DNA from 3 places in the Kocuria sp. KKT182 genome. Region 2 is predicted to be linked to each of the others. Evidence: riboswitches for the same ligand, from Rfam matches in the RefSeq annotation. Region 2 holds a riboswitch; each other region holds the start of a gene.
What was found. Region 2 has a riboswitch for cyclic di-AMP ahead of ACZ2G1_RS10610 (C40 family peptidase). Riboswitches for the same ligand answer to the same signal wherever they lie in the genome.
Positions count from the first base shown of each region.

Region 1: another riboswitch for cyclic di-AMP. It lies ahead of ACZ2G1_RS16930 (C40 family peptidase); the one in region 2 lies ahead of ACZ2G1_RS10610 (C40 family peptidase).
Region 3: another riboswitch for cyclic di-AMP. It lies ahead of ACZ2G1_RS13300 (C40 family peptidase); the one in region 2 lies ahead of ACZ2G1_RS10610 (C40 family peptidase).

Region 1 is NZ_CM145757.1:3,646,581-3,649,847, reverse strand. Features, by position in the region: gene ACZ2G1_RS16935 (C40 family peptidase) at 1-768, opposite strand, end outside; gene ACZ2G1_RS16930 (C40 family peptidase) at 1,041-1,706, opposite strand; cyclic di-AMP (ydaO/yuaA leader) riboswitch at 1,712-1,861, opposite strand; gene ACZ2G1_RS16925 (metal-dependent transcriptional regulator) at 2,220-2,906, opposite strand; gene serC (phosphoserine transaminase) at 3,141-3,267, shown strand, end outside.
Region 2 is NZ_CM145757.1:2,275,814-2,279,080, reverse strand. Features, by position in the region: one part of gene ACZ2G1_RS10615 (IS5 family transposase) at 1-228, opposite strand, end outside; one part of gene ACZ2G1_RS10615 (IS5 family transposase) at 228-567, opposite strand; cyclic di-AMP (ydaO/yuaA leader) riboswitch at 1,614-1,806, shown strand; gene ACZ2G1_RS10610 (C40 family peptidase) at 1,812-2,471, shown strand; gene lgt (prolipoprotein diacylglyceryl transferase) at 2,606-3,267, shown strand, end outside.
Region 3 is NZ_CM145757.1:2,835,861-2,839,127, forward strand. Features, by position in the region: gene ACZ2G1_RS13295 (DUF305 domain-containing protein) at 87-788, opposite strand; gene ACZ2G1_RS13300 (C40 family peptidase) at 1,107-1,748, opposite strand; cyclic di-AMP (ydaO/yuaA leader) riboswitch at 1,755-1,923, opposite strand; gene gnd (phosphogluconate dehydrogenase (NAD(+)-dependent, decarboxylating)) at 2,805-3,267, opposite strand, start outside.

The DNA of each region.
Region 1 (3,267 bases), 1.4 Mb from region 2:
GGCGTAGTAGACGAGGTCGCCCGGCTGCGCCTGGCCGGCGGAGACCTGCGTGCCGAGGCTCAGGTAGGAGGCCGGCCAGCCGTGGTGGTTGATGCCGGCGGCGCGCAGCGCGTTGGTGACGAGCGCGGTGCAGTCCTGGCCCACGCCGAGCTGGCCCATGGCGGCGGAGGAGATGGTCGCGCCCTTGCCGGAGGCCGAGCTCTGCGGGGTGACGGTGCGCTGGGCGGCCGGAGCGGCCTGCACGGCCGGCTTCGGGGCGGGCGCGGCGGCGGGCTTCGGGGCCGGAGCCGCCTGCACGGCCGGCTTCGGCGCGGCGACCGGTGCGGGCTTCGGGGCCGGCTTCGGGGCCGGCGCGGCGGCGGGCTTCGGGGCCGGAGCCGCCTGCACGGCCGGCTTCGGGGCGGCGACCGGTGCGGGCGCGGCGGCGGCCTTCGGCGCCGGAGCGGCCACGGCGGGAGCCGCGACGACCGGGGTCTCGACCTTCTGCCGCTCGGCCTTCTTCTCGACCTTCTTCTCGGACTTCCGGTCGGACTCGACCTTCTGCACGTGGGCGACGGGCTCGAGGGACACGGCGGGCGCCGCGGCGGGGGTGGCCGCGGCCACGGCGGACAGCGGGGCGTCGGCGGAGGCGTCCTGGGCCGGAGCGGCCTGCACGGAGACGGTGGTGGCGAGGGCCAGCCCGGAGAAGGCGGCCACGGCGGCCACGGTGCGGGCCTTGCCGGAGAAGAGCGAGCCGATGCCGTTCGAGGAGGTCAGATCACGGGTCATGAGGAGTTCAGACGACTTTCTTTCGGAGCCGGGCCTGCCGGAGGGCGCGGGTGACAGCACGGATCGCCCCGGGCAGTGCGCGGGGTGGGCCGGTGTCCGGCAGGGGTGCGTTCCGGGATCGGGAACGACGGCCGGCGAGCGGAGGAGGGGGCGCCGTCCGGTCGGACAGCAGGCACCGCCGGGAACCGGGAGAGCGGTTCTCGGCGTGCGGGGTGGGGGGGTGATCGGGTGCCGCCCGCGACGAGCGGGGTCGTCGCGGGCGGCGGACCGGATCAGAAGGTGTAGTAGCCGTCCAGCTGCATGGCGTTGACGGAGTGGACCTGGGTGCCCTGGGTCGGGTTGAGGGCGGAGATCATCTTGCCGCCGCCGATGTAGATGCCCACGTGGGCGCCGCCGTTCTGCGAGACGAGGTCACCGGGCTGCGGGTTGGCGGTGGGGGTGCCCGCCGCGAACTGGGACCAGGTGGTCCGGGGCAGGTCGATGCCGTTCTGGGCGAAGACCCACTGGGTGAAGCCGGAGCAGTCCCAGGCGCCGTAGGCGGTGCCGCCGTAGACGTAGCCCGCACCCTGCGCGGACATCGCGGTGCCCACGACGCCGCCGGCGGCCGGGGCGATCTCGGTGGTGGCGGTGGACTGCGGGGTGACGCTCGAGGTGGCGGCGGTCTGCTGCGGGGCCGGGGCCGGGGCCTCGTAGGCGGGAGCGGCGGGCTGCGCGGCGACCGGGGCCTGGTAGGTGTACGAGGAGTACTCGGCCAGCGAGGCGGAGGCCGGGGCCGAGTAGGCCGCGCCGGTCTCGACGGGAGCCTGGGCGAAGGCCTGGGCCGGGGCGACGGAGCCGATCATCGCGGCGCCGGCAGCGGCGGCGATGGTGGTGTTGCGCACGACGTGCGAGGTGGTCTCGGCACGGTGGCGGGCAGCGTTCAGCGTGAAAAGCGACATGGTTGAGTTCCTCCCTTTGCCTACGAGGTGAGCTGTCGGATTCGGGTGGGAGACACCCGGCCGCAGAACGCACGCGCTCTGACGACTTAACCCCAAGGACCCGGATCACCGGGACCGAAAGTGGTTCCCCCGCTTCTGCCAAGCAGTTTCTGTGTAGAGGCCACGGGCACCGGCAGAATTCGGCGATGTGCTCCGAGGGCGCCGATCCGACCAGTGATCGGCACGCGTTGAACAGTACATGACAGATTACGGAAGTGTCACGTTTTGATCACGACAGATAACAGCCGGACAACGCCGCGGGTCTCAATGAGTAGCTATTGAGAGGAAAGGTCGAATCAATTCGCACCTGTGACGAGCTGTGCAGTGTCTTCGAGCGCCCTGGGAATCCGCCTGTCACCAGGGAAGCCGCGCCTCCGGGGTCCGGCTCGGGCCGGACTGGCCGAAAGTGGCTTGTGAACGTCCCCACACCCGGGAAGAACCGTTCGCCGCCCCGCTCCGGGAGACGGCGGCGCCTCAGGGAGCGAGGACGCGGATGGCCGCGGCGGTGCGCAGGTCGATCTCCGCGGACCGCCCCGTGGCCGCCACCTCGATGCGCACGATCTGACCGTCCACCCGGGCCGTGACCTCCGCCCCGGTGAGCACTCCCACGTCGCTCAGCACGCCCAGGAGGTCCGCGTCCGCCTGGACCACCTCCGGCAGCAGCGCCACGGTGTGCGACCCGTCCGGGTCGTGGCGGGCGGCGTCGAGCAGGGAGGGGTGCGCCGCTGCGGGGCTCTCTTCGACCCCGAGGGCGGCCAGACCGGGGATCGGCGTGCCGTACGGCGAGTACCGGGGGCTGTGCAGCAGGTCCACGAGCCGCCGCTCGACCTGCTCGCTCATCACGTGCTCCCACCGGCACGCCTCGTCGTGCACCTGGGCGAGGTCCAGGCCGATGACGTCGGCGAGCAGCCGCTCCGCCAGCCGGTGCTTGCGCATCACCTGCACCGCACGCTCACGGCCGGCAGGGGTGAGCAGCAGCGACCGGTCCTGGCCCACCGTCAGCAGCCCGTCCCGCTCCATCCTGGACACCGTCTGCGAGACCGTGGGCCCGGAGTGGTCGAGGCGCTCGACGATCCGCGCCCGCATCGGCGTGATCCCCTCCTCCTCGAGCTCGAGGACGGTCCGCAGGTACATCTCCGTGGTGTCGATCAGGTCGCTCATGCCTCAGTCATCCTTCGTCCGGCCGTCCCGGCCCGGGGATCCCGCCCGGTCCGGTCTTCCCGCACGAGCTTAGTGCGCGAGCCCTCCGGCCGCCCGGAGGGAGGAGGCGCCCGCGGGGCCCGCCGTCCGCGGGTGGGGCAGAATGGGCCGAGTCGCGAACGGCGCGAGCGGCCTCCGCGGCGGCCGTGCCCGTCGCGCACCACCCGCCGCACGTCACCCACGAGGGAGCGCCCGTTGCCCGCACACGTCACCATCCCCCAGCACCTGCTGCCCGCCGACGGCCGCTTCGGCGCCGGCCCCTCCAAGATCCGCCCGGCACAGGTCGAGGCCGTGTCGCGCGCCGGGGCCGGCCTGCTCGGCA
Region 2 (3,267 bases):
CATAGCCACGGTCCGCGAACAGTTCCCGGGGCTTGCGGCGGGGCCGACCACGCAACCCGCGGATCGGCGGAATCGAGTCGACCAGGGGCAACAGCTGGGTGACGTCGTTGCGGTTGCCGCCGGTGAGGGTGACCTGTAGCGGGATGCCGTTCGCCTCAACGATCAGGTGGTGCTTGGAACCGGGCCGGCCGCGATCGACGGGGCTGGGCCCGATGTGGTCCCCCCTTTGAGGGCCCGCACGTGCGAGCCGTCCACAGCGCACCGGTCTAGGTCCAGTGCCCCGGCCGCGCGCAGCTCAGCCAACAGCACTTCGTGTACCGCCGGCCACACTCCGGCCTCGGTCCAGTCCCTCATGCGCCGCCAGCAGGTCACTCCGGAGACGCCGAGCAGGTCCCGGGGCAGCTGGTTCCAGCCGAGCCCGGTCTTGAGCACGAACACGATCCCGGCCAGAGCTGTCCGGTCATCGGCGGGCTTGCGCCCTGGGTGCTGGTGGCGCCGGGGTGGGCGTGGTGGCAGCAACGGCTCGACTCGCTCCCACAGCGAGTCCGGTACGAGATCCCCCATCATGCCCACCAGGGTCACCGAGGACCCCGTCAGCACTCAAGGGCTACGTCGAACTCATTATGAAATGACCTCTAAGGAACCGACCAGGGCGACGGCGGCAACCGCACCTGTTCCCGTAAGAATTTTCCGCTTGCGAGCCGCTTTGTTTTCGGCGGCCCTGTGCGCCTCGAGCAGGGCAGCACGGTCCTGCCTCGCCGGCCCGGAATTCTTGGCACTACCCATGGTGTGATCTCCTCAAGGATTCAGTCAGTCCTCGTCTATGACGAGAAGACGCACCGGACCCGGTGCTGCCGTTGTAGTCGATGGCCCAGCTCAACCGGCCCACGCAGACGGCCTCGAGCTCGATAGCGCAGCTCGAAGCAAAGCTGATCGCTGCCTCCGGGGCCAGGATCCTAATCCGACGAATCTGTGAGGGTAACCCCCGCGGATCGACCTCGCTGAGATCCCTGTCCGCGACCAACCACGCAGAGGTCCCAGCCGGATCGGCGGGGGAGGACCCGAGGCCTGTCCCGCCCATGCCGGCACCACCCTTCTTCTCCGAGGATCTGAGGTTCAACAGATGACCGCTTTTACTACGGAAGATAGTATACGGTCGTCTGGGTTCGCATATCCCTCGTTGGTCTGCCCGGGGCCGGCAGCGCGCATGCTTCTCCGTGCGGTTGTCGCTCCCCTCGTTGCGGGGGTTGAATGCGTTCTGGCAGGTCTTGAGCGCCGGCCGAGTAAGACTGGCGTCGGAATCGGTGTGCCGGGCAAATATGTTGCCGGCGGCGGTCCTGGTGCCAATGCGGCACGGTGTGTGCGGACAGGCGTGCGTCGGTGCGGTCGGTGCAGCTCTCTGGGGATGCGCGAAGTAAGTGACGATGCATGCGACCAAATTGATCTTGCCCCTCCGCCTGGCCTCACAATCGTTGTGGCGCTACGGCGGCCTGCGCCAATGGGTGGCCGGCCCTGCGGCACGGTCGCCATGTCGGTCTTTATCGGGGTGTAACACTTGTCTACTATCTCCGATAGTATCCGGTCTGTGCCGATGATCGATCCGGTCGGCGCCCTCGTGCACATCGCCGAATTCTGCCGGTGCCCGAGGTTCCTGAAGAGAAATCGCTTGGCAGAAGCGGGGGAACCATTTTCGGTCCCGGTGATCCGGGGCCTTGGGGTTAAGTCGCCCAGGACGTATGCGTCCGGAGTGACCGGGTGTCTCCCACCCGCATCCGACAGCTCACCTCGTAGGCAAAGGGAGGAACTCACCCATGTCGCTTTTCAAGCACAACGCTGCCCGCCACCGCGCCGAGACCACCTCGCACGCGGTGCGCACCACCACGATCGCCGCCGCCGCCGGTGCCGCACTCATCGGCTCCATTGCTCCGGCCCAGGCCTACGCCGAGGTCCCCGCGGCCACGGCCACCGCCTACGCGGCCCCCGCCTCCGCACTGGCGACCTATTCCTCGGCGGCCTCCCCGGCCGTGGCCGCCCCGCAGACCGTCACCACCGCCTCCCAGGCCACGGCGGCACCCGAGCAGGCTGCTTCGACCGCGACGGTGTCCACCCAGTCGGCGGACATCACCGAGATCACCGGCGCCTCCGGGATCGTGGCCACCGCGATGCAGGGAGCCGGCACCGGCTACGTCTGGGGTGGGACCGCTTTCGGCGCCTGGGACTGCTCCGGCTTCACCAAGTGGGCCTACGCCCAGAACGGCATCGAGATCCCCCGCACCAGCTTCCAGCAGATCGCCGCAGCCACTCCCACCACGGCCCCTCAGCCGGGGGATCTGGTCTCCATGCGCGGAGGCAACCACATCGGCATCTACATCGGCGGCGGCAAGATGATCTCTGCCCTGAACCCCACCCAGGGCACCTTCGTCCACTCCGTCAACGACATGCCCCTGGACGGCTACTACACCTACCGCTGACCCGACCCCACAGCCGCGGCCGGCACCGGCCGCGGGCGGTCCGGAGGCATACGACCTCCACCATCTGCCACCCCACGACGAGCCGAGGCGAAACCCGCATGCTGCTGAGCGCCACTTCCCCGATCCATGCCCTGATGTCCGTCCCCGTCCGACAGGGCATCCCATCCCCGGACTGGCAGGGGTTCTCGGTCGGGCCGTTGACGATCCACGCCTACGCTTTGGCCATCCTGACCGGGATCGCCGCGGCGATGTGGCTGACGCTGCGCCGCTGGAAAGCGCGCGGGCTGGATCCGGAGATCGTGTGGGACGTGGTCATGTGGGCGGTCCCGATCGGGATCATCGGGGCCCGGGTCTACCACGTGCTCATCACGAACCCGGCCGGCTACTTCGGCCCCGGCGCCAATCCCGTGGACGCCCTGAAGATCTGGGAGGGTGGGCTGGGCATCATGGGGGCGGTGGCCTTCGGGGCACTGGCCGCGTGGTGGGTGTGCCGCCGCAACGGCATCCCCCTGTGGGTCTTCGCCGACGCCGCCGCTCCAGGGCTACTGCTGGCCCAAGCGATCGGGCGGTGGGGCAACTGGTTCAACCAGGAGCTCTTCGGCCGCCCCACGACCCTGCCGTGGGGCCTGGAGATCAACCCCGCCAACGCCAACTTCCCCGCCGGGTTACCCGCCGACACCCTCTTCCACCCCACCTTCCTCTACGAGTCCCTCTGGAACCTGGCCGGGGTGGTGCTGCTGCTGGTGCTGGACCGGAAGTTCCGTCTGGACGGCGGGAGGCTCTTCGCCCTCTACCT
Region 3 (3,267 bases), 560 kb from region 2:
GGACCGGCTGGAACGGATCGACGGGGACCATGACATCCCGGTGTCGGCCCGTTCCAGTAGGTGACGGCTCAGCTCGTGGTCCTGGATCAGGCCGCGAACCACTCCTCCAACCAGCCCTGCATGAGCTCGATCTCGGCCTGCTGGTCCTCGATCATCTTCTCCGCCATGGCTCGCAGCTCGGGGTCGGTGCCCATCTGCAGCTCCATCTCGGCCATCTCGAGGGCCATCTGGTGGTGGGCGATCATCTCTTCGAGGAAGGCCTGGTCGAAATCATCCCCGGACAGTTTCGCCAGCTCCTCCAGGCTCATGCCGTCCATGCCGTCCATGCCGTCCATCTCGCCCATCATGGCGCCCTGCATGTCGGCATTCATGCTCTGACCATGGCCGCCATGGCCATGGCCATGGCCGTGGTGCCCGTGTCCGTGGTGGTGGCCGTGTCCGTGGTGGTGGTGCCCCGGAGTGTTCTCGGCGGCCAGCCGTTGGGCCGCTGCTTCCAGTTGCTGGATCTCCTCGGTCTGGGCCTCGATGATCTTCTCCGCCAAGTCACGGATCTCGGGACGCTCGGACTTCTGCAGGGCCAGCTCGGCCATGTCGGTGGCACCCTGGTGGTGGGGGACCATCATCACGGCGAAATGGCGGTCGTGGTTCATGTGCCGCTCAGCGCCCGTCTGTGCGGAGGCGGAGGCAGGCTGGTGCGTCGGGGAGGCGACCGCCGCGGTCGCCCCGGCACCGCTGAGGGCCAGCGCCAGGACCGTCCCAGCGGCCAGGTGCTTGAACGTCGACGTCATGACGAACCTCTCCTTCGCAGCAGCCCGTGCTGGGCCTGCACATCGTGGTGTTTGCTCTGCTCAGCCCCGGGTCGAGGCGGACCGATCCGTCCACGGTAGCCCCGCCGTGGTCGCTTTCTGCGGGCTAGGAGGGCTGGGCGGTAGATCTTCACTGAACCTTCAAGAGCGGGCCCATCCGTCGGTCAGCTCGGGGCGTTCCCCGGCGGTGGCCTGATGCAGGCATCTCAGGTTCTGACCGACCGATCCTGGATGCTGATCAGGTGGGAGGCACACCCGCCGCCCGCCACGAGCGGCATTCGTGGCGGGCGGCGTCCCGGCTCAGCGGAAAGTGACGTAGCCGACCGTCGGCATGGCATTCACGCTGTGCACGAAGGTGCCCTGGGTGGGGTTCAGCGCGGAGATCATCTTGCCGCCACCGAGGTAGATCCCGATGTGGGCCCCGCCGTTCTGGACGACGAGGTCGCCGGGCTGCGGGTCAGTGGTCGGGGTACCGGCCGCCCACTGCTGCTGGCTGGTGCGGGGGAGGTCGATGCCCTGCTGGGCGTAGACCCACTGGGTGAAACCGGAGCAGTCCCAGGCGCCGAAGTCCGTGCCGCCCCAGACGTAGCCGGTGCCCACACCCTGCATCGCGGTGCCGACAATGCCGCCGGCCGCAGCGGAGGTGGCGGAGATCTCGGAAATGTCCGAGGACTGGGGGGACAGACTCGAAGTGGCCGCCCCAGCGGCCGGCAGGCTCGCCGTCTGCACGGTGACGGGGGCCTGGGAAGCGGCCGGAGCCGGGGAGGTCGCGGGGGTCGAGTATGCGGTGCCGGACGTGGCGGGGGCTTCGGCATAGGCCTGAGCCGGGGCGACGGAGCCGATCACCGCCGCGCCGACAGCGGCGGCCAGGGTCGTGGTGCGCACCAGGTGCGAGGGGGTCTGGGCGCGGTGGCGGGCAGAGCTACGCGTGAAGAAAGCCATGAATGAGGGTCCTCCTTTTGCCTACGAGGTGAGCTGTCGGGTTCGGGTGGGAGGCACCCGGCCGCCGAGCCTGCAGCTCCGGCGGCTTCACCCCAAGGTCCGGGTGCGGACCGGGTATGGTTCCCCCGCTTCTGCCAAGTCATTTCTGTGATGGGGACCCCGGCTGCCGGCAGAATTCGGCGAAGCACCCGGGGAAGCCGATGAGATCAGCCAACGGCACGCAGAGGACACTAGCGCCTAGATAACGAAAAGGTCACATTCCCTGTGGTACCGGGAAAAGGCTTGCCCCGGCCTCGCACGATCGCCGGCGAACCGGTGGGTAGCCCACCACGCCTGGGGCACATTCGTTCCGGCGGGGGGCGCCGCCAGCTACCTTCCTCCCGGTGCCACCACTCATCGGGACCGCCCCGGGGAGGCTCTGACCTGCGGCATCGCGCCGATGAGCGCGGTGGCAGCTCGGATCCGCTGCCCCTCACTACCCGTGGAATCCTTCGGCCTGCGCCCGGTGCGGGGGAAGGTGAACCCCCGGGGGAGCTTCAGCGTCCCTCAAGGGTGTTCTCGGATTTTTTTACGGAACCGCCCAGCATTGCTTGGGGGAGTGAGCTGTTTTCTTCATGAAATCTTCATATCCAAGGGTGTCGAACAGGTGAGAAGAGCTGTTTTCTTCACGAGATCTTGAAATTCATCCGGGTCCATGTATCGGACCGGTAGATCAATGGCCCGGTGCGAGGGGAATAATTAGGCGGGTCCTTCGCTGTCGTTGGTGAGGCCAGGGTGGTCAGCGGCGGAGCCACTGGGCTGCCGGCTGCCACGTGGCTGGGCCGATCAGTATTCCGGGGCCGATTGTGGACGCCGGGCGGTGCCGTCACCGCTGCCTCGATCGTGGTCACGGGCGGTTGATCCGCGATCCCCTCGCCCCGCAGGCGTTCCTCGACAAGGCCGGCACCGGGCGGGAGCAGTGCCGACCGTGGTGACCGTGCGGATCGGCATGGCGCAGGCCTTGCAGAGGGGTGAGGGTGGCCGCTTCCGGGCCGTTGGCGGCGGGGACGGTCGGACCTACTGCTCGGCGGGGTGGGCCGGCTCCTCGCCGGGTGCGGCCTCGACGTGCTCTGGGCCCGCGGCCACGTCGCGGACCGTGTGGCCTCCGAACTGGTTGCGCATCGCCGTGATCATCTTCATCGCCGGGGCCTGGTCCTGCCGGGAGGCGAACCGGGCGAAGAGGGCGCTGGAGATGGTCGGCACCGGGACCGCGAGGTCCAGGGCGGCCTCCACCGTCCAGCGGCCTTCGCCGGAGTCCTCGGCGTAGCCGGCGAGCCGGTCCAGGTGCTCGTCCTCGTTGAGCGCGTTCACCGCCAGGTCCAGCAGCCAGGACTTGATCACCGATCCCTCGCGCCAGGAGTTGAAGGTCTCCCGTACCGAGCGGACGTGACCGGCGGCCTCGAGCAGTTCCCAGCCCTCGGCGTAGGCCTGCATGATCGCGTATTCGATGCCGTTGTGGACCATCTTCGCGAAGTGACCC